One region of the Alkalibacillus sp. S2W genome, then DNA from elsewhere that is predicted to be linked to it. Evidence: riboswitches for the same ligand, from Rfam matches in the RefSeq annotation. Region 1 holds a riboswitch; each other region holds the start of a gene.
What was found. A riboswitch is a leader RNA that binds a small molecule or an ion and turns the genes downstream of it on or off. The one in region 1 is predicted to bind thiamine pyrophosphate.
Positions count from the first base shown of each region.

Region 2: it holds a riboswitch for thiamine pyrophosphate, as region 1 does, so the genes downstream of both, ACKXGF_RS01860 (YkoF family thiamine/hydroxymethylpyrimidine-binding protein) here and ACKXGF_RS05490 (ABC transporter substrate-binding protein) in region 1, are expected to answer to the same signal.
Region 3: it holds a riboswitch for thiamine pyrophosphate, as region 1 does, so the genes downstream of both, ACKXGF_RS14135 (IS3 family transposase) here and ACKXGF_RS05490 (ABC transporter substrate-binding protein) in region 1, are expected to answer to the same signal.

Region 1 covers NZ_CP177234.1:991,142-1,003,299, reverse strand. The annotation lists gene ACKXGF_RS05510 (zinc-dependent alcohol dehydrogenase family protein) at 1-809, opposite strand, end outside; gene ACKXGF_RS05505 (zinc ribbon domain-containing protein) at 790-2,400, opposite strand; gene ACKXGF_RS05500 (double zinc ribbon domain-containing protein) at 2,397-2,774, opposite strand; gene ACKXGF_RS05495 (acyl-CoA synthetase) at 2,986-4,593, opposite strand; TPP riboswitch at 5,221-5,332, shown strand; gene ACKXGF_RS05490 (ABC transporter substrate-binding protein) at 5,421-6,419, shown strand; gene ACKXGF_RS05485 (MTH1187 family thiamine-binding protein) at 6,423-6,722, shown strand; gene ACKXGF_RS05480 (ABC transporter permease) at 6,715-7,494, shown strand; gene ACKXGF_RS05475 (ABC transporter ATP-binding protein) at 7,481-8,227, shown strand; gene thiE (thiamine phosphate synthase) at 8,431-9,063, opposite strand; gene thiD (bifunctional hydroxymethylpyrimidine kinase/phosphomethylpyrimidine kinase) at 9,060-9,866, opposite strand; gene ACKXGF_RS05460 (thiazole biosynthesis adenylyltransferase ThiF) at 9,882-10,901, opposite strand; gene thiS (sulfur carrier protein ThiS) at 10,919-11,122, opposite strand; gene ACKXGF_RS05450 (thiamine phosphate synthase) at 11,106-11,720, opposite strand; gene thiH (2-iminoacetate synthase ThiH) at 11,721-12,158, opposite strand, start outside.
Region 2 covers NZ_CP177234.1:329,105-337,282, forward strand. The annotation lists gene ACKXGF_RS01840 (glycerophosphodiester phosphodiesterase family protein) at 1-1,379, shown strand, start outside; gene ACKXGF_RS01845 (energy-coupling factor transporter transmembrane component T family protein) at 1,436-2,218, opposite strand; gene ACKXGF_RS01850 (ABC transporter ATP-binding protein) at 2,202-3,779, opposite strand; gene ACKXGF_RS01855 (ECF transporter S component) at 3,769-4,374, opposite strand; gene ACKXGF_RS01860 (YkoF family thiamine/hydroxymethylpyrimidine-binding protein) at 4,385-4,975, opposite strand; TPP riboswitch at 5,072-5,174, opposite strand; gene ACKXGF_RS01865 (HD domain-containing protein) at 5,286-5,936, shown strand; gene ACKXGF_RS01870 (aldehyde dehydrogenase family protein) at 6,010-7,443, shown strand; gene ACKXGF_RS01875 (PadR family transcriptional regulator) at 7,571-7,921, shown strand; gene ACKXGF_RS01880 (permease prefix domain 1-containing protein) at 7,911-8,178, shown strand, end outside.
Region 3 covers NZ_CP177234.1:2,733,000-2,745,157, forward strand. The annotation lists gene ACKXGF_RS14130 (YhgE/Pip family protein) at 1-1,710, opposite strand, end outside; TPP riboswitch at 2,078-2,180, shown strand; one part of gene ACKXGF_RS14135 (IS3 family transposase) at 2,334-2,706, shown strand; one part of gene ACKXGF_RS14135 (IS3 family transposase) at 2,706-3,658, shown strand; gene ACKXGF_RS14140 (low temperature requirement protein A) at 5,125-6,228, opposite strand; gene ACKXGF_RS14145 (hypothetical protein) at 6,432-6,755, opposite strand; partial or broken gene ACKXGF_RS14150 (SDR family oxidoreductase) at 6,774-7,424, opposite strand; gene ACKXGF_RS14155 (MerR family transcriptional regulator) at 7,921-8,268, shown strand; gene ACKXGF_RS14160 (2,3-butanediol dehydrogenase) at 8,464-9,513, opposite strand; gene rlmH (23S rRNA (pseudouridine(1915)-N(3))-methyltransferase RlmH) at 9,938-10,417, opposite strand; gene ACKXGF_RS14170 (S1C family serine protease) at 10,863-12,104, opposite strand.

The DNA.
Region 1 (12,158 bases):
TGTCCATAGAAAAACTGGCGTAAATCAAATTCAACAACGTCTTCTGTTGTTGCACCAAACATCACGATGGTACCACCGCGCCTGACAGCTTCGATCGACTTCTGAAAGGTTGCTTTCCCGACACTTTCAATAACAACATCAATCGTCTCATCAGATAATGTTTCTTGCCAATCACTTGTTGTTAAGACGCCTCGATCAGCGCCTAATGATTTAGCTGTCTCTAATTTAGCTTCTGAACGAGATGTCACAATCACTCGAGCTCCAATCGCTTTTAGAAACTTTAAAGCATAAGTTAAAACACCACTGCCAATTCCAGGCAATAAGACTGTATTTCCCGCCTGTATATTGCCACGTGTAAACACTGCTCGATAAGCTGTTAAGCCAGCTAAAGCGATCACGCCTGCTTCATCCCAATTTAATGATGTCGGTTTACGCTCAATATATTGTTCATTTACCACATAATATTCAGCGAATGTTCCGTCATCAGGTAAACCCACTATTTGGAACCCTTTAGGTGGTGCATCACCATTCTGTACCCATCCTATTCCAGGGTTAATAATTACTTCATCACCTGGCTTCCAACCGTTAACCTCTGCGCCAACCGCTTCAATGACTCCAACGCCATCAGAGCCAAGAACGAGTGAATCCGCGCCGTCTTCACGACGTCCTGTCACAGATACGTCACGACGATTTAACCCAGCAGTTTTCAATTTTACTTTGACTTCATTGACACCAACACTAGGCTCTCGAATCTCTTGAAAAGCGAGGCCATCCAATCCTGGTATTTGCTCATGTACGATTGCTTTCATTTGTATTCGCTCCTTTCCAAAGATATCTTAACCCTATACCACCTATAACAAATAACATAACAAACCCAAATGTAACGAACATGGTCATAAGTAGGTCATAGCTAGCAAAATTTATATTTTCTTGCCCATCAAATACTTGTACCATACGTTGAGACATGATGATAACAAGCAAACTGTTTATAATGCTAAATACGAGTGCAATCCCAACTGCTAGTTTAACTTTAATAATCAATGATCCTGATTTCATATAAGTACCCATTAATAAGCACGCAATCATAAGCATCACAAAACTAAACCAAAACCATGGGCTTAACTGCACAAGTGGAGAAGTATATTGATCGAAGCTTCCCATAAAACTATCATTTCTCATCTTTTCATCTGGTGCCGACAACGATCGATTAAAAAGATGAAAAGCTATTTCCGATTCTTCATGCATAGCAGTCTTTAAGTTGAGTGTATTCAAGAAGCCAGTATTAATAAGTAAAATCGTTAAGAAACCTGCTACTAGAGTAGCATTCACAAACAGGTTTTCATGCATTAATACATTTATATAATGACCATCTTGCGCTGATAATGAAACCACGACTAAACTTCCTACATAAAAAAGCAAAAAGATTAACACGAGCCAATAGCTTCCTCGTTTCACCCCATCCAAGACATAAGGCAGTGATCGTTTTTCTCGCCATAGTTGAGCAACAAAAAAGACAGCGATCAGTAATATTCCCCAAACAATAAAAGTTCCGTCCAAAACGAATTGAAAGCTCATTTCCCTATTTTGAGCGTTATTTAACTCACGAGTTAGAGAATCAGACACGATCAAACTTAAAATAGCGACTGGTAACAAGTACCATATCGCAAAACTTGCTGCACTAATAGCCGTTGAGAACAAACTAATTCGCGGACGAAACCGACGATAAATTAAAGCACTTATACCTGTGAGCAAAACAATTAGAAACACGTATTGAGGCTTACTATTTTGGACTTCTATGTCCATCGTATAAGACTCGTTTCCATTATTCAGATCACTTACATCTTCCTTTTCGTTATGTTCAAAAGTAATCCCATGACTTATTAACAAGTTTTCTTGCCATGTCAAATAGGCTTGATCAGTCTTTAAATCTCCCTCTTCATTAACTTGTCGAATACGGCTGATACTATGTTCAAAATAGTTATTATAACTTAATAGTTCTGCTGTCACATCAGAAGAAGCAACGCTAACTCTATTCACACTTTGCTCACCTGCTTCATTAAGTGATAGATTCATCACCACAATCATAATAATCATAGAAATCATTGCTAATGGAACAGGCCATAAGAAAGATTTCAACACCTCTGCTCTACCTTCACGCTTAAACTTTAGAGCATTACGTTTGGATGTAAAAGTTTGCATTTGAATTTGCTCTAAAGCTTCACCACAAATATGACAATAGGAAGCATGATCATGCCGCCAAGCGCCACATTGTGGGCAAGATTCTCTGGGTTTTGATGACATGTGAGGTGGGTATGCATGATGTTCAAGAGGATAGCCATCATGAAAGCAATAGTTAGCGTCTGAAGGATTAGCGGTACCGCACTGTCGACAATAGATCATGTCGCTTCCTCCCTATTCCGTTTCCCACATACATGGCAAAATGTTGCATCTTGAAGTAAGGGTGTGTCGCACTGTTTACACGTCTCATCCTGTCTATTAAGTTGTAAAAAAGTGAGTGCTTGCCCACAAGATGGACAATAAATATCTGCTTCATTAACCGTTGTACCACAAGTACAAGTTGTCGTTGATTCGCCAGACTCGTTTAATTTATGTAACACTGTATCAAGCTTTTGTATACGAGTCGCATATCCTTTCAACTCATCACTGTATAATTGACCAATGCGATATTGATGATAAATTGAAGCCCCTAATTGAGCGAGTAATGTTGATTTTTCAGCTAATACCCTCGCCTTTTCTGTCTCTTCTTTAGACATAGACCTCCCCCCATTTTCTAAATTTATTGTATCATAATTGTTAGACAAAACAGAATTTTTCTATCTATAGATGAATTTTCCTTATTCGTAATCGAAATGTTGACCAGGTATGGTCATTTCACACCTTTTATTCCGACGTTTTAACCAACCATTAATTGACTTTACATTCATAAATCACATTAGAAAAGGCCGACATGACGCCGGCCTTTTTCTAAGATTCATTTGCAACTGATTCGTATTGATCACGTAATGATCGTTTCAACACTTTACCGCTTGGATTTTTAGGTAATTGATCAGTAATTTGTACGTATTTCGGCACTTTAAATTTAGTTAATTTACTTGAGCAATATTGAACAACATCCTCTTTCGTTAATTCATACCCTTCTTTCGGTACCACAATCGCGGTAACCGCCTCAATCCAATAAGCATCTGGTAAACCGATTACTGCAACTTCTGAGACACCGTCAAGTTCATAAATGGCTTCTTCAACTTCACGACTTGAGACGTTGACTCCGCCTGTATTAATCATGTCCTTCTTACGATCAACAATCGTAACATAACCTTCTTCATCCATCACACCTAAATCACCACTATGAAACCAGCCATTTTGGAATACTTCCGCCGTCTTTTCTGGATCATTCAAATAGCCTTTCATCGCATGTGGCGTTCGATGAACAATTTCACCAACTTCTCCGCGTGGCACCTCTTCACCTTGGTCATCCAGCAGTTTCGTTTGCACGTTTAATGTGGGCTTACCAGCGGATCCAAGTTTACGTAATTGATCTTCTGGTTGCAGAGCCGTTGCTAATGGGGCCACTTCCGTTTGGCCATAAAAGTTCCAAAACTTCGCATTCGGCAATCGTTCAGATAGCTCTTTTAATATTTCCCGGGGCATAATCGCAGCACCGTAATAACATTTCTCAAGTGTTGATAAGTCACGCTTTTCAAAGTCTGGATGGCGTAATAAAGCAATCCACACAGTGGGTGGTGCAAATAATTGTGTCGCACCATACGTCTCAATCGTTTCTAAAATTCCTTCAAGTGTTGCATTTGGTAAAATAATGCCACTTGCACCTAAATAAATGCTTGGCCCTAAAAACACATGTAATTGAGCACTATGATACATTGGCAAAGCATGAACGAGCACATCACGACTTTCCATTTTCCCGTCAACCACGCAACTGACATATTCGCTAACTAAACTCTTATGAGATAACATGACGCCTTTAGGACGAGACTCAGTCCCACTTGTGTACAATACATGAGCTAGATCATCATCAGACAAATCTTCATCAACGAATTCATTTGACTCATTCGAACGTGCGTCTTCGAGGGAGTGCCATTCAATTAATTCTTCTCCTACATGTTCGCCTACTTCTAAATCCATTAGAAACTTAAATCGGATCGTTCCTGGTTTTGTCGCTTCTTCTAATACAGGTGCGAAATCTTGAGATGCCATAATACCATTGGCTTGCGAATGCTCTAAGATATAAGCGACATCTTCATGTGATAACATATAATTGATGGGGATCATAACTGCACCAAGACGAGCTAATGCGAATTTTAGCACCACAAAATCTAAACTGTTTTTAGACATTACGGTGATCATGTCACCTTTAGCCATACCTTGTTTTCGAAATGCGTTCGCCGTTTGATTAACGAGATCATCAAGTTCAGCATAAGTCACTCGTTTTCCCACGTAATCCAAAGCGAATTTGTCCGGCATGCGCTCACGCGTCCGTAACAATAAGTCACCTAATGTGTTTCTTCTTGCTCGTTCCAATACTTTCTCAAAATCATTCGAAACATTCGTATCCACCGAAACACTCCCCCTTATTGTGTTTGATGACTTATTAATCAGAAAATTCTAATTATTATTATAGAATAATTAACACTTCAATTCAAGCGCTTTACGATTTGATATAAATTTAGTTAATAGACTTTTAAATTAAACCCACTTAAGCAATAACGCCCTTTGTAATATTTTAAAATAAGGCTCTGCCAAAGTTTAGTGTCGATTTTTAAATGACAAAGCACTGAGTTGTTGAATTGTGAGGAGCGAAGGTGGCGACTCCTGGTCAACTAAGTTCGGTCACGTCCTGTGACCAACGTTGACATTAGGCCGTCCGGGCCGTCACGGGAACAGCACGCGTCTCGAGACCCCCAGATGGCCACAGGATGTGGGTCACTTCGGCGTTTGTGATTGACGTCCGGCACTTAGCCGAAGTTCCTTTAGTTGCCGAGGAGGCTCGAGAAGTGCCCGCGGAAAGCGTCCACCGATAGCGGATCACAATACCAACAACGGCCTATAACAGAGCCAAAAATAAAACCTGCGTCTCCACACTCACCGTAATAAATTGAAAACATTATCAACTAAAATAACACCCTAACAGTTGAAATTATTACAAAATTGTGGCACACTTTAATCGGAATAAAATCGTATAGACATAAGTTGTAGGGGGACCAGTGTTGCTGGTTGAGATTGTATCCGTAAGATACTGACTCTTAGAACCTGAACTGGCTAAGACCAGCGTAGGGAACACAATGATGCTTCATTTCAATTAAACTTTGTGTGCCCTAGGAGAACTGTACCTAGGGCTTTTTTAGTACCCCCAACTTATGGCTATCAATCATTGGGAGGTTTCTATGAAAAAATTATTTCTATTAATCTTGTTATTAGGATTATTAGCTGCTTGTGGGAATGATGAGGGCAATGATTCTGAAGAAAATCAAGATAACTTAACGAGCGTAGATGTCGTACTCGATTGGACACCTAACACGAATCACACTGGGCTTTATGTCGCCCAAGCTGAAGGTTATTTTGAAGAACAGGGCTTAGATGTTAATATCATTTTACCTGGCGAGGCTTCACCTGAACAGATGATTGCCTCAGGTGAAGTAGACTTCGGGATTAGTTTCCAAGAAAATATAACAGAAGCACGCGTACAAGATGTTCCAGTCGTCTCAATTGCTGCTGTCATTCAACATAACACGTCTGGTTTTGCAGCACTTGAAGGATCTGGAATTACCTCACCTGCCGATTTCGAAGGCAAAACATACGGTGGCTGGGGCGCTCCGCTTGAAGAAGCTGTTATTTCATCGTTGATGCAGCAAGAAGGTGCTAATGTTGACGAGGTTGAAACAGTCAATATTGGGGACTCTGACTTTTTCACAGCTGTTGAGCGTCAAGGTATCGACTTTGGCTGGATTTATTACGGCTGGGACGGTATTGAAGCTGAATTACGCGGAACAGATTTGAACATGATTTATTTAACGGATTATAGTGAAAAACTTGATTACTATACACCTGTATTGGCAACGAGTGAATCGATTGTGAATGATCAACCCGACCTAGCGGAAAGCTTTATTCATGCCGCTTCAGAAGGTTATCAGTATGCGATTGAAAATCCTGAAGAAGCCGCTAACATCTTAATCGAGGCTGAACCCGATTTAGATGAAGAACTTGTAAAGGCCAGTCAGGAGTGGCTTTCCCCACGTTACCAAGACGATGCTTCCAGATGGGGTCTGCAAGAACTTGATACATGGGAAAATTATGCGGAATGGATGAATGAACATGATTTATTAGACGGTGAATTTACTGCTGAAGATGCTTTCACCAATGAATTTTTACCCGAGGAGGAATAAATGATGGCTAACACATTATTAAGTATTCAAGTGATCCCGAAAACACCTGGACCAAACGATGACGTCATTCCTTATGTTGACGAGGCGATTAACGTCATTGATGACTCAGGTGTGAAATACGAAGTGGGGCCACTTGAAACCACAATGGAAGGCGAATTGACTGAATTATTATCAATCGTCAAAGACATCAACCGCAAAATGATTGAGATTGGCTGTCCTAATGTCATATCTCAAGTTAAAATCGCTCATTACCCTGATGGGGCTTCAATGGACGCATTAACGGAGAAACATCGTCATGTCTAATCTAATTAAACAAGGATGGCGACCACTTACGGTCCTCATCCTTCTTTTCATCATTTGGGAATTAAGTGTGGTCATCTTTGAAGTACCAAAATGGTTTCTCCCTGCTCCAAGCGATATATTTACAGTCGGTATAAATGAATGGACTGAATATAATCAACACGTTTTTGCGACTGTAGAACTGATTATCATTGGTTTTATCGTCGGAAGTTTAAGTGGAATCCTTGTGGCCACTCTCCTTCATTTAATACCAGTACTCCGTCAGTCCATGTATCCATTGATTATTTTATCGCAGAATATACCAATTATCGTATTAGCACCTTTGCTCGTTGGTTGGTTTGGCTTTGGTATGCTACCGAAATTAATCGTCATAACACTCGTTTGCTTCTTCCCGATCGCTATTTCACTACTAGGTGGATTGCAGCAAGCAGACCGTGATTTGCGCCATTATATGCTAATGGCCGGGGCAACAACACGGCAAATGTTTTGGAAATTGGAATGGCCAAGTGCATTGCCGTCCCTGTTCTCTGGCCTGAAGATTTCCGCAACTTATAGCGTAATGGGGGCTGTTATTTCCGAATGGCTTGGAGCTAATAAGGGACTGGGTGTTTATATGACACTAGCTTCCTCATCTTTCAGAGCAGACCGAGTTTTCGTCGCTATATTTATTATTGTATTTATCAGTTTATTATTCTTTATGCTTATCGTTTGGCTCGAAAAACGTGTCATCCGTTGGCAAGCATCAGAAAAGAGGAATACAAATGGCTCATCTTGATGTTAAAAACATTAATCAATCATTCGGCGAACAAGATGTATTAAAACAGATCAATTTTTCCATTGACCAAGGAGAGTTCGTTTCAATTTTAGGTCCATCAGGTAGTGGTAAAAGCACTCTATTTCGAATCATCGGTGGGATTGAATCGCCTACTTCAGGAGACATATTATTAAACGATGAAAGTATCAAAAATCAACCTGGTTCAGTCAGCTACACACCACAATCACCGTCTTTGTTTCCTTGGCGTTCCGTTATAGATAACGTGTTACTTGGTCAAGAAATTCAAGGGAAACGCGATCGTGACACAGCATTACAAATGATTGACCGTGCAGGTTTAGCTGATTATGCTGATGCCTATCCCCACGAACTGTCAGGTGGTATGAAACAACGCGTTTCTTTTATACGGAGTGTTTTAAGCCCGCAACCGTTAATTCTGTTGGATGAACCTTTTTCAGCACTCGATGAATTCACCCGAACGGACATGCAACAATGGCTTCTGTCCATGTGGGAGGAACATAAACGATCAATCGTTTTTGTCACTCATAATATTGAGGAAGCGTTGTTCTTGTCTGATCGCATCATCATACTATCGAATAGCCCAGCAAATATTCAACGGGAAATGAGCGTCCCTTTTGAACGTCCGAGAAATGAAGATTTACTGTTATCACATGATTTTTTAGAATTTAAAAAAGAGATTTTTAAAGAAATGCGCGCTTCTCATTTACCGTCTTGACCAATCACAGGCAATAAATAATATTTTTTACTATTACGACACGCTAATAAAATGAAACTTAGCCTCATTCAATATTCCATACAAGCATGAGGGTAATCAGTAAAAATTAATAAAACGCAGGCATAATCTAATAGTAAAGAGGGTCGTTCTTGAGACCCTCTTTTTTTCTATTTAGTATGAGCTAAAATAAATAGGAATCACAGTCAATTAGCATTCTCAACTAATCTTTCAGTAGCGTCTTTCACCGATTGGGCCTGTGTAATATCCGATATCACTGCTACTCCATCTGCACCCGCTTCAATAACTTGTGAAGCATTATCATGTTTAATTCCACCAATTCCAACAAGCGGAATATTCGGCAATCGTTCCCTAATTTCTTTAATAACGATCGGGCCATTTACTTCCTCGATATCATCTTTAGTTGACGTATTAAACATAGGTCCAACGCCAATATAATCTACACCAAGTTTTTGGGCTTCAAGAGCTTCATTTACATTATGAGTCGAAACCCCAAGCATTTGATAGCTTTTAAGTGACTCTTTCATTTTCTTCATATCACCATCTTTTTGACCAACATGTAACCCGTCGGCATCTAATTCACTAACGAGTTCAAGGTCATCATTAACAATAAATGGAACGTCATATTGTCGGCAAACTTCTTTAAGACGAAGCCCTAATTCGATCTTTTCTTCACCAATCTTTGAACCTCCCCCTTTTTCACGGAATTGAAAGAAAGTCACACCCCCTTGAATAGCTTTCTCTAACGTCTCAACAGGATCATGTTTACAATTTTGACTACCCATAACAAGATATAATGCCAATTGTTTTTCGATCATACTTTTTCTCTCCTACTTTGATAAGCCCAATGGTTCGTTGGTCCTTGGCCAGATCCAATGTTTAAATCATCTTCAATTGCAACTTGAATGAATTCCCTTGCAACACGAATGGCTTCCATAACAGTGACTCCTTTTGCGAGTTCAGCTGCAATCGCTGCTGCAAATGTACATCCTGTACCGTGTGTATTTGTTGTATACTTACGTTCATTTATTAATTGTGTAAACGTCTCACCATCATATATAAGGTCGACCACCTCTTCTTCTTCACCATGACCACCCTTAATAATAATATTTTGAGCTCCCAACTGATATAGACATTTAGCAGCCTCTTTTCGGTCTTTCAATGAATTTAATGTTAAACCTGTGATTACTTCAGCTTCAGGAATATTTGGCGTTACAATAGTTGCAAGTGGTATTAAGTCCTTTTTCATCGTATCAATTGCCTCGTCTTGTAACAGTTTGGCACCACCTTTTGCAATCATAACAGGATCAACCACAACATTATTCATATCGTATTGCTGAATTTTTTTCGCTACAGCTTCAATAATCTCTGCACTAAATAACATCCCCGTTTTTAAAGCATCAGGCTTTAAATCTTCTCCAACTGAACCCAACTGTTCTTCAACCTGACTTACTGTTAGAGGATAAACACCTTGTACGCCTAATGTATTTTGAGCTGTTACAGCCGTCAATACTGACATGCCATATGCTTTTAATTCTTGAAAGGTTTTTAAATCCGCTTGAATCCCAGCTCCGCCACCAGAATCAGATCCAGCGATCGTTAATGCTTTTACTACTGTCACACTTATTCCTCCCTACTAACCTAATAGTTGATGATAGATTTTTTTAGCTTCAACGATATCCTTCATTCCGTGAATTAACACACGCCCATCTTTGAAAAAGACCACACGCCTATCTTCATAATGATAGGTCACTAAAAATGGGTTTTGTTCGATGGTCCCACCTTGCTTTTCTAATTGAGTGACTAAAACATGTAAATCACGGTCGACTTTCTTAGGTGGACGAATCTGTACTGTATTACGCCCACAAAGCACTGCTGTTTTCGTTTGGTTTTCATATGATAAATAGGGATAACTCGGAGACTCTCCACACGATGGACAACCTTCCTTCTTCAAACGACTAACATCAATGGCAGACTGTTCATTATTCCATAAATCAAATGAAACTAATTTCCGTCGTACCGATTCAAAATCTTCAACTAAAATTTTCATCGCTTCAACTGTTTGATAGGCAACGACCATCTGAACCGTTGGTGAAATGACGCCAACAGTATCACACGTCGCACCACCTAGCGGGATCGTTTCAAGTAAACAATTCAAACATGGTGTTTCACCAGGAATAATAGTAAAACTTAGACCGTAACTACTGACACACCCTCCATAAATCCATGGAATACGATATTTTTGTGCACTATCATTAATTAAAAAACGAATGTCAAAATTATCAGTTGCGTCAATCACTAAATCAACATCAGAAATAAGCTGTTCGATTTCTTCTACGGTTACGTCTACTATTTTCCCGTTAACTTCAACATTAGGGTTAATTTCGCGTAACCTTTTTTGGGCTGCAACTGCTTTAGGTGTTCTGTCGATTGCATCATGCTCAGTGTATAGCTGCTGCCTTTGTAAATTACTTCTTTCAACGTAATCACGATCAACAATGGTTATTCGGCCAACGCCTGAACGCGTTAATACTTCTGCATTACCTGTTCCTAATGCACCCGCTCCGACGATTAGAACATGCTTTGTCTGTAACTTTCGCTGACCTTCTTCGCCAATCCCTTCAAATAATATTTGTCTTGAGTAACGTTCCCACATTCGATGACCCCCTTCCATCAACCACCGCCAACAAAGTGAACGAGCTCAACTCGATCACCATCCTGTATTAGGGTTTCAATATGCTGACTTGGATCAACAATATTAGCATTTAGCTCAACAATGATTTTTTTATCAGTCAATTTATAATGATTTAGTAAATCAGAAATTGTTTGAATATCATTCGATAATTCACGCTTTTCACCATTAACGTGAAGAACCATCACGAACACCTCCTAAAAAATGTTTCGCCTCTTCTATTGGTTTTTCTGAATCTATTAAACCTGACATAATAGCTACACCACTAGCACCATAGGTCATGACACTTCCCACTCGTTTTGGTGTGATTCCACCAACCGCGATGACTGGGATATCAACAGACTTAATTAAATGTCCTAATTGTTCCAAACCACGCGGAAGTAAACCAGGCTTTGAATTAGTCTTAAAGATATGTCCAAAAATGACATAGTCTGCCCCACTAATAGCTGCATCTTGAGCTTCCTCAACTGAATGGACTGACCGACCAATTAATAGATTAGGGTACTTCATTCGAACAGAAGATACATCTTCACTATGATCAGTTAATTGGACGCCCTTAATTTCAGTTCGAACTGCCAATTCAACACGCTCGTTCATGACGAGCCGACCTTTCGAAATGTCGTTTTTCACTAATTCACTTATCCACTCAACTAGTTCATAATCTGTACGATGTTTTTCTCTTATATGAATATAGTTAACATAAGGGGAAACTGCTTTTGCGACTTTTATAAATTCTTCTAAAGATTGTTTACCATTCGAAATTAAATGGATACCTTCAGTCATCTAAATCAGCTGCCAATCTTTCATGACTGGTTGATAGTTATGCTTCAATAACATTTCTTTAACCTCGTCAACTGAACGTTCATCAGAAATCTCAAACTGACTTTGTGTGTTATTAGGTTCATTATAACCACCGACAACAGTTGATGATGCTGCTGACATTTTCGTCGGACCGAGCGGTAAAATTTGCTCTCGAAACTCTGGGCGCTCTCTTGTGGAAACGGTGATTCCAGAATGAGGTTGAAAAATTCTGTAAGCAATCATGGCTTGAACTAAATTTTTGTCTGTTACTTCTACTTTAGGTTGGAAGCCGCCCGCATTCGGCTGAATTCTTGGAAATGCTACACCGACTTCTACGTCTAAGTATTTTTGTTGTAAATATTGCGCATGTAATCCCGTGATATAACTTTCACGACGCCAATCATTCAACCCTAATAGTGC
Region 2 (8,178 bases), 660 kb from region 1:
TGTTATTACTCACGCCATTTATTAGAACACCGCTTAATGAAATTGTTTATGACTTGAATATGTCGATTTTATACTCGGGTCACTTATCCTTATCCTATGTCTCATTGGCAGTATATTTCTCCATATTAATGTTTGTTCTTTATATTATTTTGCGTTGGATTTTCGTGATTCATTTTATTGTTATTGAAAAAAACAACGTTCGACATGCGATCAAGCGCAGTATGAAATTAACCAAGCGTCATCAAAAGTCGATTCTAATTAATGTTTTATCGATTAATGTCCTTATTGTTGTAGCGAGTACGTTCATATTATATTTGCTATCTCTAATTCCGAATGTCATGACGGGGACGTTCATCGGAGAATTAATTGAACACTACTTGGTGACGATCACAAGTATTATTGCGACATTATCCACGCTAGTTTTAATTCCTGTCAATGTGATTATGTTGACTCGTTTATTCTATCAGTACAAACATGAAGAAGAACAAGAAGTAACAGATGACCTGGAATTATCACGCAGTATAAGGTTGGCGGTTGCTGAGCGCAAAGCTTATTCATTTTTTAGACGTAGACGATTATTAATTTCATTATTGGTCATCGTCTATGTAACAGGTGTATTTGCTTATAACCAAACAATAAGCGGCAATCTTGTTTACTTAGATTGGAATGTTGAAGTGGCAGCGCACCGAGGGGATTCAAAGAATGCTCCAGAGAATTCGATGAGTTCAGTTGAATCAGCTATTGAACAAGGTTTGAATGTGGTCGAAGTCGACGTGCAATTAACACGAGATAACGTTTTGGTATTACACCATGACAAAACTTTACTGCGTACGGCTGGAGCACCTGAACGCGTGAGTGATTTAACTTATAACGAATTACGGACTCATGATATTGGTTCTTCATTTTCTGAAGAATTTGCGGGTGAATCGATTCCTAGGTTGGAGGATGTTTTTGAGGTCGCCCAAGAAGCAGGTGTTAAATTACTACTAGATGTTAAACCTGATGAAAATGAGGAAGCTTTAGCGCGCAATTTAGCAATCTTGCTTGAGGAAAAAGAAATGATTGGCGAAACGTATGTTCAATCGTTCAATAATCAGTTTTTACAATCTATAAGAGATGAAAATGAAGAGATTGAAATTGGTCAGATTGTATTCACGGCAGTAGGGGATTTATCTCGATTAGATGTCGATTTTTATACGGTTCATCAAACCATGTTGTCAGATGATCTAGTGAATGAGCTTAAACGCAATGGTTATGGTATTTGGGTCTGGTCCACGAATATCGACCGAACAGCGAACCAAGTCTTACAGTACGATGTGGATGGGATTATCACGAAAACACCTGATGTTGTTTTAAGAATGATTGAAATTAGACAATAAAGATAAAAGCTGGCGAATAGCCAGCTTTTTTTGATTGCTTTAAATTTTCGTCTTATTTAACTTACTTGATAACCGAAAATATTTAAATATCCGAAATAGTATGATGCAGCAAACGCCAAGAATAGGGCGCCAACCATCATACCGAGAAAACGCCAATCTCGTTTGGTGACCGTCATTTGATGATAATGTGTGCGGTCGTGTTCACCTGTAAACCCTTTTGATTCCATGGCGTTAGCGACGCGTTCAGCTTTACGAATTGAATTGGCGAGCAGGGGAATGCTGTAACGTTTAAATTGTCTAATGCGACCACGAATTCCTTTTGCCCGACCCACTCCACGAACGCGATGAGCTTGCCTTAGAACTTCAAGTTCATGTTTGAATGTCGGTAAGAAACGATAACCCGCTAACACGCCATACGTAATTTTAGGTGACAGTCGCAATTGTTGCATGAGGCTTAGCATAAACTTCGTTGAGTCTGTTGTCATGATAAATAGTAGTGATAAGGCAATAAAGCATAACGACCTTAATGCCAAACTAATCGCAACAAGAAGACCACCCATTGTGACCTCGAATGTCCAAAATGAAAACAGCACGGACCCATTTTGGAATGTCTCGCTGGTGTATAGTAAACGTGCCCAAGAAAACGATGCGATAAATAAGAAGAACGGAACGAAAAATTTAATCCATCGTTTAAAGGGAATGTCTGACAGTAATAAGGTCACAGTTAAAATAAAAATTAAATAAACAAGTGGTGTGAACACATCAAATGTTAGACCTAGTAAAACACCAGGGATCAACACCGCAATTGCTTTAACAGTGGGGTTAATGGCTGAGATCATGGGCAACACCAACTTTCTCACGCATTTCCAGTCGAAATGGTTTTCTTAATCTTGCCTGGTTTAATAACTCATCATGTTCCCACAGCTTTGCTGGGCGCCCGTGATATTGTATTAACTGTTCATTAAGAACATACACCGAATCACAATACTGATCGACTAAATCCATATCATGAGTAACGAATACAATCGTTGTACCTTGTTGCTGAATTTCGGTCATGATCTCCATTAATTCATGAGTCGTTTGGGCATCCTGACCAAATGTCGGCTCGTCAAACAGTAATAGATCAGGAGTTTCGTCTAACATAGTAGCAACACTAAGCCGTCGTTTTTGACCACCACTTAGGGCGAAAGGATTCTGCGATTTTTCATGAATTAAGTGAAAATGGTTTAGTAATTCTCTAGTTCTTGTGTCGATTGTTTCAGCATCATACCCGTTTAATGTCATGCTAAAGGCGATTTCATCGTAGCTAGTATCTGTAATAAATTGATGTTCGGGATTTTGAAAGACAAATCCCATATGCTGACGTAATGACTGTTCTTTCCACTTGGTGAGTGGCTTGTTTAAGAAAGTCATGGTGCCTGCTTCTGGTTGTAAGAGCCTTGCCATTAATTGTAATAAGGTGGACTTACCTGCACCATTTTCACCGACGATTGCTGTCATTTCACCTTTTTTCAGCGTTAGATTAATATTTTGTAAGATTGGTTTGTTCTTTCTGGAAAAAGAGGTGCTTTCCATCGTAAAACACGGCTCTGTGTTGTTTGAATGATTAATCGGTTTTGAATTGGGTGGTGAGTCAAGATATTGTTTTGGGATGAAAATACCATGTTCGATTAGTTGCTGTTGTTTGGTTTGAAAAATAGATTCGACTTCACCATCTTCCATTAGTTCACCTTGTCTATTTAATACTAGAACACGGTCGATCAAATAGAGCCAGTCGTCAGCTTGATGTTCGATTAAAAGAATCGTTAGTTCCATAGTTGATTGTAATTGTTCGGTTAACTGAATAAATTCGAGCTGACTCATCGGGTCTAAGTTAGCTGTTGGTTCATCGAGAATAAGCACGTCTGGTTCTAGTAATAGAACAGAAGCTAGGGCGATTTTTTGCTTTTGGCCACCTGAAAGGGTATGAATCGCTTCGTGCTTATAGTCAGACATTCCAATGGTCATTAAGATCTCATCAATTCGCGCTTCCATCTCTTCACGTGGAGTTTGAATATTTTCGAGTGTAAAAGCGAGTTCATCTTCAACGGTTATCATACAAAATTGACTGTCTGGGTCTTGAAAAACGATGCCAATTTGTTGATTAATCTGGCCTTTTTCAAAATCATGAACAGGTTGACCACGGAAACGAATCACCCCTGATGCAGTGCCTTCAACTGAATCAGGATATAATCCGTTTAAACAAAGCGACAAGCTAGACTTACCCGATCCACTCGGGCCGATTAAAAGTGTTGTTTCATTTTCATATAACGTAAAATTTAGTTGGTTCAGAAGTGGTTCGTCTAACGTCTCGTAGCTAAAGCTGTAGTTGTGAACGGATATGACGGGACTAAGCTGCATCTTGGTCACGGTTTTGTTGACGCTCCTTTCCTAACGCGTAGCCACGAAGAACACCTGTTTTCGCCAATTGGTCGCTAATCCACTTACCGAGTAGAGCCATGATCAGTATGCTACTTATAATGCGTGTGATCAGCATAACGCCAACTAACCACGCTTCATATGCAAAGAAACCAGATGAATAGAAATGCCAAGCGAAGCTAATGATTGCGGTTAATACAGCAGCTAATATTAACACTCGCTTCCGATAATCTTGCCATTTCGTCACAGCAAATGCACTTTCGGCGCCTAGTCCTTGAATAGCTGCACTGATTATAAGTTGTGGGCCAGCTGGACTTCCGATTAAGATTTGAACAGTCCCAGCGATTAACTCTGACATAAAGGCTGCGCCAGGTTTGCGAATAATATAAGCAGCAATAATCGAGACAATGAACCAAATGCCATAAATAAATTCATAGCCAAGAGGTCCAATGCCAAAAGGTGTTAGAGCGCCAACAAGTCCCTGGCCGATTCCAAAGGCTAATAGATAGATTACCGCAAATACGACGCCTAATACCGACAGCAAAACAATTTCTTTCAGTTTCCATTGTTTAGTCATAGTTTACCCCCTATTTATTTGACGGACTATTTGCCGAAATAGTAAAGGTCATTGTTGTGTGTGATACTTCTTGCTGGACAGCTTCGAACGCATCTTGTATCGCATCAAATATCGCTTGCACATCACCATCAAGGCGCGTCATATAATGGGCGGCACTGACATCAACGCCGCGTGCTTTGGACAGATCAATTTGTTCATAGATTTTGTCCATATAGTCCTCCCGTCCAAGCGGGTGAATTGCGAACTTACAACCAGCACGTTGTGGAGCATTGGCTAATTGAGGAGCGTTCACTGGTGCATCTGATTCTGCCATATAGACGTCAGCTTCATTATCTCCAGGGCACCCGATCGAATAAGTGCCTGTCATGGCAACATGTTCACCAGTTTTAGCAGCGTGTAAGAAGATTGCTTTGGTCACATCAAAGATATGCACGATTTTGCCCCTTACACAAGTTGTGACATCATCAGTTTCCTTCCATACTTTCGATTGGTCAACTTCATCCAGAGCGGACAAAAGAATATCGACAAAGTTGTCGCTCATTGGGTAGAGCGTGAATTGAACCCCTGCAATACGACTTGTGTTGCACTGTTGATTCGTCATGACGAATCGCCTCCTTATAAAGTGTCTGTTTATAACAAAAAAACTGCATCCCGTGGGAATGCAGTTCAGCTATTGTGTCGTTACACTTATGGTAGATTAAGCTTCACTGCACTTCCCCACGCTAGTATTACCTAGTTCGGGTCTTGAGGGTCAGGTCCAACCTTCTCAGCCACTTGACGTAGCTCCCCTAGTGCATGATCATCACGTATGCAGTTTTGTTATACTTACATCATAATAAATAAAAGCATGATTGTAAACGTCTAAGATTGCTAGTCTTTGTCGACGGTCATGTCATGAAGGGTGATATTGAGTGAATGAATGGGAGCAGCAAGTGATTCAGAATACGGAAAAATTCGTCCATCGTAAATTAGTTTCTGAGGGTTCTGGACATGACTGGTGGCATATCCAGCGTGTCGTTAACAATGCCAAGCAAATAGCTGATACAGTTGATGTTGATAGGTGGGTTGTCGAAATGGCGGCTTTATTACACGATCTAATTGATGATAAAGTCACCTCCAATGTGGCGGAGAGTCGACAAGACCTCATGAAATGGTTAGAAGATCAACGCGTTTCAGAGCAACAAATTGACCATATATTTGCCATCATCGATACGATTTCATTCAAGCATGGTTACAAGACATTACCGAGCCGTGAAGCGGAAGTCGTCCAAGATGCAGACCGATTAGATGCAATCGGCGCCATTGGTATTGCCCGAAGTTTCACCTATGCAGGGTCTAAAGGCCATCTCATCCATCATCCCGAAGAATCACCACGCGAAACTATGACAGAAGATGAATACCGCCATGAAACCAATACGGCGATTAATCATTTTTATGAAAAATTATTAACCTTAAAAGAACAAATGAACACAGCTGAAGGTTACCGTATCGCAGAGAAACGTCATCAATTTATGGAAACATATTTAGAACAATTTTATGCTGAATGGGATGGAAAATCGTAAATCGTGTTACGTTTTGGTTTAAATGTGGAATAGTGTTATAGAACATTATTATAAATGAAAGGTGATGACATATATGTTGCAATATCAACCTTATCTTGATCAGTTAGCGAATCACACAACTGAATTCCAAGCGTTAGTTAATTCGCATACGAAAGAAGAAATTGCTCGAATGCCGATTTGTAAAGAAGAGCAGATGGAGAAGGCGATTAAACAAGCAGATGAAGCATTCGAAACGATTAAGAATATGCCTGCTCATGAACGTAGTGATATCTTAAATAGAGCTAGCGACATTTTACATGACAATAAACAAATGGTCGCTGAAACAATTGCTCAAGAAGCGGCGAAACCGATGAAGTATGCCTTAGCAGAAGTAGACCGCACTGTGCAGACGTTGAAATTCTCCTCAGTTGAAGCACGAAAGCTAGAAGGTGAATCCATTCCAATGGATGCCGCGCCAAATGGTGCTGGGCGTGACGCTTACACGATTTTTGAACCGATTGGCGTCATTGGTGCCATTACACCATTTAACTTCCCACTAAATTTAGTCGTGCATAAAGTCGGGCCAGCGATTGCCTCTGGTAATACAGTCATTGTAAAACCGGCTGAAAAAACACCTCTATCAGCGATCTTATTACGTGAAGCGTTGGTACAAGCGGGATTACCTGAGGACGCTTACCATGTCGTACCAGGTGAAGGCAAAGTTTTAGGCGACGTCTTACTTAAAAATGACGCAGTCCAAAAGATTACATTCACTGGTAGCCCGCCAGTTGGTCGTGAAATTAAATCGAACGCGGGCCTTAAGAAGATTACCCTTGAATTGGGTAATAACTCAGCACTATATGTCGATAAAAGCATGAATGATCGTTTGGATGATGTCGTGCCAAAAGCCGTGCATGGATCTTATGCATATAACGGACAGGTTTGTATTAGTACGCAACGCATTTATGTGCATGAAGATATTGCTGACACCTTTGCAGAACAATTTGTTAAGGGTGCTGAACAACTTACATTTGGTGATCCACTTGATGAAGAGACAGATGTTTGTAATTTAATTGACGAATCATCACAACAGACCTTACTCGAATGGATAGAAGATGCTGAGCAACAAGGTGCAAAAGTTTTAACAGGTGGGGAAGCTAAGGATAACGGCATTGCACCAACTGTTTTAACAGATGTTCCAGAGGGCGCCAAAATCATGAAAGAAGAAGCCTTTGGGCCTGTTGTTATTATTAATCGTGTATCTAGTGGCGATGAGGCATTGAAAGCGATGAATAACAGTCAATACGGCCTGAGCGCAGGTCTGTTTAGTAATGATATGAAACAAGCGATCGATATGGCTCACGGTTTAGAAGTTGGTCAGGTACTGGTTAATGATGTGCCGACATTACGTTTTGATCATATGCCATATGGTGGTCGAAAACAATCAGGTTATGGTTACGAAGGCGTTAAATACGCCATTCATGAAATGGTGAATCGGAAAATGATTAGTTTAAATTACACATTTTAATACGTTGAATAGGTGCCGATTAGTTTAATAACTGATCGGCATTTTTTATGATATATTACTTGTTGTGATAAATTACTTTGACAGACAAAGTAATATGTTGTACATTGTTATTGTGGAGGTGAGACATTTGGCATCGAATATTTCAACGGATTTAATCCGCGGACATACATCAACGATTATTTTAAATATTCTGCGTCAAGGCGATAGTTATGGTTATGAGATTTATAAACAAATTATTGCCCTAAGTAATGGCGAATACGAATTGAAAGAAGCAACACTTTATACAGCGTTCAGACGTTTACAAAAGGATGGGTTGATCGAATCGTATTGGGGAGATGAAACCCAAGGTGGTCGGCGGAAGTATTACCGTTTGACTCAAGCAGGACGTGATACGTATGAACAAAACCGACAAGATTGGCTTTTCGCTAAAGAAGTCTTAAACAAATTAATAACAGGAGGGGATGACGATGAGTCTTAATCAAGATGTCCAACACTATATAGACGATTTATTTAAAGATGTCGGAGAAAGTCAGCAACTCTTTGATTTAAAGCAAGAGTTAATTACCAATATGCATGCTCGAATTAGTGACTATCAGAAGCAAGGCATGAGTGAGCAAGAAGCTTTTCGGGAAACTAAAGCATCGATGGGAGATATGAGTGGATTAGTAGAAGATATGAGACAACACGGTGCAGACACATCAAAACAAACCGTCTATACATCGATGACGAACAGAA
Region 3 (12,158 bases), 1.0 Mb from region 1:
CAACGATATTAGAAGAAGACCACCAACCCATATAGCTAGAACCGTGTAAAATGGTGTCATCGCTGAGCCATAATTCGGGATAGGAAAAAATTCATTCTTACTTAGTTGAACTGGTTCTTCAAAAAAACTTCTTTCTGCCTCTGGATCATTCTGTAACAACTCAATAATTTCATTGATATCTGTTTCGCCCTGAATTTCACGGATCTTGTCAGCGAGACTGTTGACTTTAGTATTCACATATGGATACTCATCAAGTATTGTATTCAACTTATCTTGCCCTTCACTAATATGATTCTCTGTGTTTGACAGGATTCTCTCCACCTCTGGAATCGTTGAGTTAACTTCGGATAAAATTTCCTTAGCATTAGATAGTGTTTGTTGTACGTTGTTAATTTTCTCTTTGACAACTGGTTCAATATTTTCTTTATAGTCTGTTAGAAACTCCCCAATTCTGTTTTCTGCATTTCCAGACAATTCTTCTAAATCAGTTATAACAGAATTTACTTGCTTTTCTTTATCCTCAATAAAATCTGTAATGTTTTGCCCGTTCTGCTGTGCCTCTTGAAGAGCCTCTCGAATTGTTTGCAAACTTTTAATTGCTTCGTCGATCACCTGATTCTGATTGCTATTGTTGTTTTGATTATTGTCCCCCTGTTGAGATGAATCATCCCCATTCCCATTTGCATTCTCTGTTTCGTTGTTACTATTTTGTTGGTTTTCATTCATTTCCTTCAACTGTTTCAAATTCGCTTCTATATCATCGATACGAGTAATGGCATTGTCTAATGATTGATCAATATTTTCTTGCAGTTCTTTACCTTGACTGAAATCGATATCCACATTTTGAGCATCATTAAGAACCTTATTTATATCTTCAGCAGTTTCTTTTGCTTTCTCCATGTCTTTTTCAATTTTTGGTGCTAACTCATTCAAACGATTTTCAGCTTCTGATAATAAATCCTCTGTTTCATTCACTGTCGTAAGGCCATTATTCGTTGTCCGCTCAGCTTCTGGAATCATGTCTTGCGCTTTATTAATAATAGATTGCACATCTTTCGTATCTTGCAACCCGCTTGTAGTCGTATCATAAATTTCTGGAAGCTGTTTTTCCATCTCAAAAACATAGTTTTCAAACTTTTTAATATCTGGCAAGTTTTGATCTAATTCTACTCCAAGCTCATCAAATCTATCAAAAATAACACCATTTACTGTAGAGATAAAATTGCTACTAACTTCCTCCACAATTGCACTGGCACCCTTATCTGTTATCTTAGGAGATATGGCATTAATCTTTTCGTTTACATAATAATCCATGTTGCTTTTTTCTGGATTGTCTGTAATAACCGTTGATAGTTTGTCAGAAAAATCTTCCGGAATAACAATCACCGCAAAATAATCACCATATTTCAGGTTTTCCATTGCCTTTTCACGATTTGTAAAATGCCAATTCATTGAATCATTACTCTTGAGTTCATTAACAAGATCGGCGCCAACGTTAATTTTTTCGTCTCTAATCTGACCCCCATCATCTTCATTGACAACAGCTACTGGAATTTGGTCGGTTTGCCCATAAGGATCCCAGGAAGCCTCAATATTAAACCATGCATATAATGATGGTAATATGATGAGACCTCCAATCAAAATAGCTGCCACCCAATTACGTATTATGTTCGTCATATCATTCGAAAAAACATTCCAACTATTTTTCATGTGTATACCTTCTTTATTCTTTATTATTTAAAAGTCTTAATCTCAAGTACTCTTCATATATCTTAAAGAGAACCTAACCGAAAGAAAAAGCACCTGGTTTGAAAACTAAATCTCTTTCCTATTTTACTATAATTTCAACCAGATAGCATTCGTTCTTGTTCTGTCCAGTCTTTAATTAACACAAAAGTGATAATTACCATAATAAGACAACATGTGTCCTAAGTGCAAAATCTGAATGCACATAAATCGCTTCTCCATCTCTATATTAACATAATAAAAATGCTCAACTAGGTATTAAAAACTCTACACACTTACTTTTATATTTGTTTGACAAAAAAATAAGATACGATTTAAATAAAAGAATAAAATATCCCACTAGGGATGCCAATAGGCTGAGATAAGAATTATTTCTTAATCCCTTATAACCTGATCTGGATTATGCCAGCGTAGGAAAGTGGAGATGGAATATACATAGTGTCTTCATGTATCAAAACCACTCCAAATTTGAACTATACCCTGAATAAGGACACTGATAAAAAGTGCCCTTATTCAGGGTTTTTGTGTTTCATGACCTTGAATATCCATTTATAATCGAATTAACTAATACGAGCGGGGTTATAAACATGTCTAAAATTATTTTTAGCGAATCACAAAGAAGAGAACTAGAATCCAATTCCAATATCATCAAGGTTTCAGATCGTTCTATTTCTTATTCACCTGAATTTAAAGTGAAAGCTGTAAAGGAAAATGAGCAAGGAAAAGGGCCGCATCAAATCTTTGTTGAACATGGATTCGACTTATCCATTATTGGGGATAAAAAGCCCAAAGAATGTATCAAGCGTTGGCGAGATATGTTTCAGAAGTATGGAGAAGACGGTTTCTTTACAGAACGGCTTGGGAAATCGGCAACAGGACGTCCTTCATCGAAAGAGCTTTCTTCTGAAGACAAGCTAAAGAAAGCTGAAGCGCGCATTGCGTATCTGGAGGCAGAACTAGACTTCGTAAAAAAGCTAGAAGAACTCGAAAGGCAGTCGAAGAAGAAATAACAATATCCGACAAATTTCGATTGATTGAACAAATGGTTAGAGAGTATGGTTTTCCTCAGTTAATTCAATATTTTTGTGAATTAGCAGACGTCAGTCGATCGGGTTATTATAACTGGTTGAAATCAGACGAAGCTCGTCAACAAAAAGAACGACAAGATGAGGTTGCCTATGAGCTCATCGAGAAAATACACAGCCGATATAAAGGAAAAGTTGGCGCTCTCCAAATCAAAATGATCTTAGAGAATGAAGATAACATTGGGATGAACCATAAACGCATCCGCCGCATTATGAAGAAGTACAATCTGATGTGCACCATTCGCAGAGCGAATCCTTATAAACAAATCGCTCAGACAACGCAAGAGCATCAAACGTGCGATAATAAATTAGAACGTCAATTCGATCAACAAGAACCGCATAAAGTCCTCTTAACGGATATCACTTATATCTACTATGCGAAAGGACAAAAAGCTTATTTATCCGTTATTAAAGATGGGGCAACACGAGAGATTTTAGCTTATCACCTCTCGACCTCTTTAAAGATGGACATTATGTATACAACACTTGATAAGTTAGTGAAGCGTGAGGAGTTTGTCGCTCATTCAGACTGTCTCATCCATTCCGACCAGGGAATGCATTACACTCATTCTGAGTTTCAAAAGACAGTAAGAGGCCTAGGCGTAGATCAGTCGATGTCTCGTCGTGGTAACTGTTGGGATAATGCGCCGATGGAGTCTTTCTTTGGGCACATGAAAGTTGGCATTGATTTTAAAGCATGTTCCTCTGTTTTTGACGTGAAGCAAGCAATTGAAGATTACATGACGTATTACAACCATGGTCGATATCAATGGACCTTACAAAAAATGACCCCGGCACAATACCGAAGTCACCTATTAGCATCCTAGCGCTTTTTATTAAACTGTCCATTTTTAGGGTTACAGTTCATGAAAGTGAACGTTTCTTTCACAACGAGCGGTTCTTGTATTCTTGGTATTCTAATTCAATCAACAATCTGTTTCAACTCACCATAAACAATAATCAGATCTGATCCATCGTCACTGTAACATCTGACGAGTGTTAGAGTTTCTTTCCCTCGACGTTTTCAATTATGTCAGTTCGATGTGGCTCAACAACTTCACTATCAACCATTTCATAGATGTACTGCTACTTCCCATCTGAAAGAATCATGTCATCTCCTTTTTTAATATCACGAATTGGAGCAAACAGTAACGAACGGTTCGTATTGTTGTGTCTTGCTAAAGCGTAGTTGCCTCCCCCCCCATTTGTTGAACAGGCTTCATAGTCCCTGCTCCGACGTCCAAATTCTTATTCGTCGTTCCGTATAAAATTGGCAACTCCATTGAAACGGATGGAACAGAGATGGAGCCTAAGACATTTTTTTATTAATGTCAACACCCTTGATTTCAGATGAGTTTAGCGAATCGATCGCATCAATATCAAATTGAGGAAGGATCATGGCTAGCCTTCGTATTAGCCGTGATGGTTTCATGTGATACATTTAATACTTCACCATACTCTTTATCCAATAAATAGGGTTTGATTATATCAATCTAGCGCTGGTTGATAACTAACCAATATAATCCCTAAGACGAACATTCCAATAGCTATCGTTTTCTTCAACATCATCAACTCTTATCTTCTGACATCTTATTTCGATGTAAGAGCCATGCACCGCCGATTAATAAGATTACTCTTATTACAACATATCTTCACTCAAATACGTTATTTGTTTGTGGCAATGTTTCATCTTCATCATCAGAGCCTTGTTCGTGCTCATCTTGCCGCCACCTGATGAAGGTAGACTTTCTTCATAAGTATTGATGATTTGATACACATCAATTTCTGAAGAATAAGCATTTATAATATATTGTACATATTAATGTTAAATTTTTTAACCCTACAATGTTTAGTTAGTTCGTGCAAAATTCCACAGATAAATTTAATACTCAATAAATATAATACTCAATCATAAGCTCCAGATTGGATGAAATGCATACGTTTTTTTAAGTATTCTTTTAGAGGGCTTGAGTTTGTATGGTCAACGATTATAATTTCATCTTCATAATAAATAAAAATTTTTCCTATATGACGATCTAAAACTTTGATAGCACGCTGTTGTACATTGTTGTCAAAAGTCGTCTTAATTTTATATCTCCGAGTTTTCCCCTTATATGTCATAGCACCCATTCTCCCTTCATCATACAAATACATTCAACGTCAAGAGTTTTCACCACATCATGGGTATAGTCAGACAATCATTTCTCAATAGATATAATGGATTTTCTTTTTCGTATTACAATATGTTTATAGTCACATTTGTTAAACGACCATTTATAATTACCTTGAATATTTAAAAATATTGTAATAAAATCTTATGCTTGATTGGGTAAAACATTAAGGCCATATTCAATACAATATACATCATGATAATTGAAATAATTAAGTTAACTGAACCTACCATGAACAATGCGAATCCTGTAATCACAAATAATAGTATTAAACCAATTAATGGTTGCATCATTTTTACATGACCATAGATATGATTATCTAATACAATCATTAGTGAATAAACAAAAATAGATAATAAAATCGCTATAGACATTAAGGAATCAATATGTGATCCATGTAAAATATGACCTGTTAATAAGATTACCATATTTAAAGAAAAGATTAATATTAAATGAGTATAACAAATCCCAAAACCTGTTGTTTCTACATAATCTTTAGTACCAACCTTGTAATGCCACCCATATATGACAAATAATAAAACGATAATAGTAAAATGACCAATGTTCGTGTAACTAATTGCTTGCTCACTTAAATTATTAATAACGCCGACTATGCCTTCTCCAAATAATAAAATCATAAATAAACATAGTCTTTCTTGTAAATGATCAAAATAAACAGGTTGTCTACGAGATACATTTGTAAAAAATAATGGGAAAACTGATACAGTCAAGATTGCAACAAAATAAACCCAAAAATTAACATTTGCATCTAAAAAAATAGATATAATAGCAATAACGGATGAAAGAACTAAGCCAAATCCATATGTAATAGAAAGTTTCTTCACAGCTGAGTCATTATATTTTAAATAAACAATACCATACTGCACAGCGGTCGACATAAATAGAGCACTAGATAATAAGACAAATGGAGTGAATGTCTCTTGAAAATTACTATTAATAGATTGAGATAGTAATATGATTAGAAACATATCTATGAATACAAATAAATATTGGTACCATGTTTTATCAAAATACCTATTCACTAATAATGTTCGATAAACCCATATAGCGAAAAACACCAGAAACAACATTAAATGTTTCCCTAACCCTTCTAATGAAAGAATTCCTAATGAAATGCTTTCAACTGTTTGGGCAATGGAGGCTAAAACATAGACAAAAATCAAATCAAAAAATAATTCAGATATACTTACTTCTTTCTTTTGCATATTTTAATCACCTTCCTATTATTGTTTGGTCATTATTGTGTTAATCTTAAAGCCGTATTGAAATCATGCTAGGTACTCCAACTAACTGTCTATTGCATTAAAATCTGACGAGACTTTCCTGAAATATTTAAGTTAATGATTCAATCAAACATCACAATAAGAGAGAATCAAAGGTCAATACCTTTGATTCTCTGGTTTCTTCTTTATGACGACAATAGATTTTCAATAACATTCTCTTTATTAACATCTACAACAGCCAGAAAACCAAAGGATGATTCAAGGTGCTGTTGAAATTCTTCTTTGGATTGAAATTTCAATGTACCATAATTTGCTACGACCCCTATCCCAAAAATATCATCATGATAGAGTTCTTGTTCATGAGATAACTCAATAAGCTCTTTAGTCAATTTATTCACAAATGAATATTCTGGAATTTCCACATCACGATTTGCAATTGCCTTACCTTTTTGATCAAGTATAGAAATAGTTGTTGTAGATGACTTATATTCAGCTAAAAAAATATGCATATCTTTTTCCTCCCTTAATTATCGAACAGTATATCCGCCATTAGCGAAAATTGTTTGGCCATTAATCCACCAACCATCAGTCGCCAGAAAATGAACAATTGGTGCAATATCTTCTATTTGGGTCAATTGATTATGAAGTGCTTGAGATTTATGAAATTCAACTCTTTCATCCGTTTCTTGAGGGTAGAAAAATGATGTATCCATTGGACCAGGCGCAATAGCGTTCACTGATATTCCACGATCCATAAATTCTTTAGATGCTGCACGTGTGAAATGTTCTACCGGGGACTTGCCACCCGCATATGTTGAATATCCATCTGTATAAGCAGCTAGTAAGGATGTTACCATTGTTATAATTTTCCCATTATCCTCCAGTTTTTTAGCTCCTTCTCGAATAAAAAAGTATGCTGATTTAGCATTAATATCTGCCATACTATCATACTCTTCTTCACTGGTTTCTAGAATTGGCTTTCGTTACACTTTTCCTGCTGTATTTACAGCAACATCTACTTTTCCATAGTTATCTACAGCAAAGTCAAAAAGCTCGTTTATTTCTATAACATTTGTTAAATCTGCCTGAAACAAAGCAGCTTGACCACCACTTTCATTTATAGAATTCAAAGTGTTCTCCGCACTGTTTTTACTAGAATCGCTATGGTGATGAATCACAACCTTAGCCCCAGCATCCGCGAAGTTTTTACTAACCAAAGCACCTAAATTTTTCCTCCACCAGCTACAACAACAACTTTATCTTTTAACGTTGAAAATTTGCCCATGTAGATTCCTCCTTATTAATTGTAGAATTAGTATAAACTTTCAAGTGAACTTGAATGCAAATATTAATTTTAAAGAAGAAGTTAAGAACGTATGTTCTGTGGGTGTCATGCAAAATCAAAATACATCTCCGATTTATTTAAGTATGTAGATTTTTATAGTAAAATTTACATACAGATTATGAAAATTTGAATGATCTGTTTCATGTGTCACAGTGAAGAAATGTTAATGCATCAACAAACTAGACGGTACTAAAGCTATTTAACAAAATGAATAAGAGGTGGGATATACCGTGCACATTAATCGGAATAACCTTAAATTTCCATAACTATTCAAGGGTTAACACAAGATCAATGTATCTATCGTGACATTTAAAGGAGTGGAAGAAAATATGTTGACGATTAAAGAAGCTTCAGAAAGAGTATGTATACCGACTTCAACCATCCGTTACTATGATGAAGAGCAGCTCTTACCTTTCGTAGAAAGAGATGAAAATGGGTATCGTAGATTCAATGAAAATGATCTTTTTTGGCTTGAAATGATTAGTTGTATGCGTGAAACCGGCATGCCAATTAAAACACTTCGACATGTTGCTCATTTATATATGCAAGGGCCATCCACTGTAGAAGAAAGAAAAAATATTTTTGAAGATCATCAAACAAACTTAATCCAACAAAAAGAACAAATAGATGACGCCTTGGAAAAAATTCATAAAAAAATGGAGGTGCTAGACAGTTAATCCAAATCCCCCCCCCTTTTTTCTATCCTTTATAAGAATATTACATACTATAAATAGCCCATAGCAGTTTCATAGATCATCTAACAACGCGATGATGACACGACTACTATGGGCTATTTATCACTTTTATATAACTTATAATCTGCTTACAAACAGATTAAATAAACTATCCAATCATTTAAAGTTTACTCAGATTTACATTTCTCCACTCAACTCTACTAAAATCTTCGCTTGAGACTTATCATTACCTAAAGCTTCAAAACCTCGATCAACAATATCATCTAGTTGAATCTTATCAGTAATAATACCACGTGGCGTTAATTGTCCAGTCCCCATCAGGTCAACGGTTTGTTGAAAAGTAGTCGGTGAATAAGCAATTGTTGATGTTACTTTCACACCACTTCCTGTTAACTGCATTGGATTCCAATCGATTGATTTTGCAAAAATAGAAACAATAACCATTGTTCCACGCGCTTTCGTTCCAGCAATAGCTTGTTCAAAAGTAGGTGCTACTCCTGCGACTTCGAAAGAAATATCAACTCCATCTTTCTCAAGAGTATGAATAGCTTCTACTGGATTCGTTTCCCCAGAGTTAATAAGGTCAGTCGCCCCAAACTCTTTCGCTTTCTCCAAACGCTTTTCGGAAAGGTCAAGAGCAATAATACGTGTCGCACCCGCAGCTTTAGCAGCTAAAATGGTTACTAACCCAATCGGCCCTGCTCCAAAAACAGCCACTGTATCCCCAAACTTCATATCTGCTTCTTTCACTGCTTGAACAGCGACAGCCATTGGTTCCACAAGTGCACCATCTTGAAGAGTAAGTGAATCTGGTAAAATATACGCGTTTGATTCTGGCACGTTTGCGTATTTCGTAAAACCGCCATCACCATGAAGACCAATAAAGCTAAATCCATCATAAATATCCATCTTTTCTGGTTTGTTTCCATGTGTGAGAGTTGGATTAACCGCTACACGATCTCCTACTTTAATTGTTTTTACTCCTGAACCAACTTCTTCAACAATACCAGCGAATTCATGTCCCATTATTAAAGGCGTCTGCTCACCTGTTAATTCGTCTTTTGATTCGTTCGGCATAAAAACAGGACCTTCCTCATATTCATGAAGGTCACTTCCGCAAATACCAGCCCAACCGACACGTACTTTCACTTCATCTTGCTTAAGAGGTTTTAACTCCCGGTCTTCTACCCGTAAATCTTTTTTGCCATACCATACTGCAGCCTTCATTAACATTACCTCCCTAAATATACTGAAATATTATGCTTACATAATAAGTATACCCTTTAAAGTCAAAGAAATTGTTAACTTTCTATGAAAATGTCTATATTTAATTGTTCTTATAGAGTTATTCTATTTACTGTATTTTTGTTAATATACTTCTGAATATATTTGCTTCTGACAATACTCAACGTGGTCAGATTGAACGAACTTTCATCATCCCTCCTTAAAAGAGTAAATTGGATCCCCTATTTATGAATTATCAAAGGAAGGTATGCTGGTTTAACCAGCGACCTGTTTTCGAAAATAGGATTACCCTACTATTTCACACAAACTTATTAACGGTACCTTTGATAGTTTTAATGTTCTAATCCCAATAACCGATCAATTTGCTCTTTATTGAGTGTAATACTCGTATCACCTTTCTTTACCATTAACGGTGATACGGTTCCCCGCGCATAATCCGAAACGCGCGATAAACCTGCTCCACCAAGATCAGTCGCATCAATTGATGAGGGTACGTCATTTTACTAAACGAAATAGCCAAATCGCTGCGTTGTTTGATGTCGTCACTTAATCCAAGTGAGCCACCAATCACAAAGGCGACTTTACTTTTGCCATATGTAGCTAAGTCGTCGAGTTTTTGGGCGAATTGTTCAGATGTGAGTTGTTTGCCGTCGAGATCTAAGGTGATGACGTAGTGATCTGTGGATAACTTTGTGAATATCTTCTCGCCTTCCTTCTGTTTAACTTGTTTTTCTTCCGCTTCACTTAATTGATCAGGGGCTTGTTCGTCTGGTACTTCTTCAATTTTAACTTTGGCGTATTTGCTTAGTCGTTTTAAGTATTCGTCGATGCCTTGGATTAGATACTCCTCTTTTAACTTGCCGACAGATATGATGGTAATCTGCATGAAATCCCTCCATGAGCGCATTCTTTTGAATTATCTTTATTTCAATTTAATATTCACGTTTGTTTCATCGTTTTCGATTATAAATGTTCGTTTTTCAGTTATGTCTCTTTCACTATGTCATAAGTCGTGTATTTCTTGCAACGTTGATGTTATCGGATTTGGAGTTATTCAGACTGTTCACAGGTGTTGTTGATAACTTGTTCATAAACTCTTTATAGCTTGTGTAATGTTGTCTATAAGTGGGTTTATCCACAGAGTTACACACATATCAACATATGTTCGTGCTATATTTAGTGAGATATTCTTATCATCCTCCATATATAGAGAATTAAACAATTTCCCACCCACATGATGTGTATAAATCGGTGAATAGTGTGTACAACTCGCTATATCCGAATATTAAAAAGAACTTACCCACATTGTGAGTAAGTTCTTCATTGATCATTTAAAATTCTTGTGATGTGAGTGTGATGGTTGTTTCTTGTTGTTCGCCATTACGGTAGTACGTAACATTAATGTCTTGTCCTGCTTCTGCTTCGTTATACAGATACTGTCGTAGCTGAAGGACATTTTCGATTGATTGTCCATCAATTTCGACGATTACATCATATTGTTCTAAACCACCTTGTGCTGCTGGTGACATGTTCTCAACTGATGCGACCACAACACCTTTTTGAATATCATCAGGTAGGTTCAAGGTATTTTGCCAATGATATTTCGGCACATCTGCTAATGACATTGGTGAAATACCAACGTACGGTCGAGTGACAGCTCCATCTGCTTCTAGCTCATCCATGATTGGTTTCGCGGAACCAATTGGGATCGCAAAGCCAAGTCCTTCTAACTGAGCAGAAGAGATTTTCATGGAGTTAATCCCGACAAGTTGACCTTTCATATTGACGAGCGCACCACCTGAGTTACCAGGGTTAATGGCTGCGTCTGTCTGTAGGACTTCCATTTGCCAATCTTTCGTGCCATCTTCATTTAAGTCAACTGGAATTAAACGGTCTTTACCGCTGACAACCCCTTTGGTCACAGACCCTGCAAATTGTAGACCTAATGGGTTACCAATCGCAACGACAGGTTCACCCACATCTAAGGAGTCTGATTGACCTAACTCAATGACTTCACTGACATGTTCGTTATCAATGCGTAGAACAGCTAAGTCCGTGTACATGTCACTTCCAACAACTTCGGCTTCTACTTGTGTCTCATCTTGGAAGACGACCTCTACTGAACTAGCGCCTTCAATCACGTGATGATTGGTCACGACATAAGCTGAGCCGTCTTGTTCTTTATAAACAACACCTGATCCTGTAGAGCCTTGTCCAGATTCTTGTTGTTGTCTACCAAAAATATTCTGTTCTTGTATATTCACAACACCAACTATTGCATTCGATACACTATCAACCACTTCCGTTGTTTGTGTGGAAATATCGACATTAACATTTTCGGAATTACTGTCGCCACTTTGACCCTGTGAATCTTCTGAGTTTCCGTTCTCCGTTTCCTCAGTATTATTTGTATCATTCGACTCACCTAACGTCATATTCATATCTGTGAATGACGTTAGTAAAATAAACATGATAATGGATCCAATAACTGCACCCACTACACCTATAAGCCAGGATTTATTCGACTTAGACTTAGGTGTCTGGTTATGCTCGTTTTGATCATCATAACTCATCTTACCACCTCGCTATGGGATTTTAATCTATTACAACGTTGTCACGATAGTTTG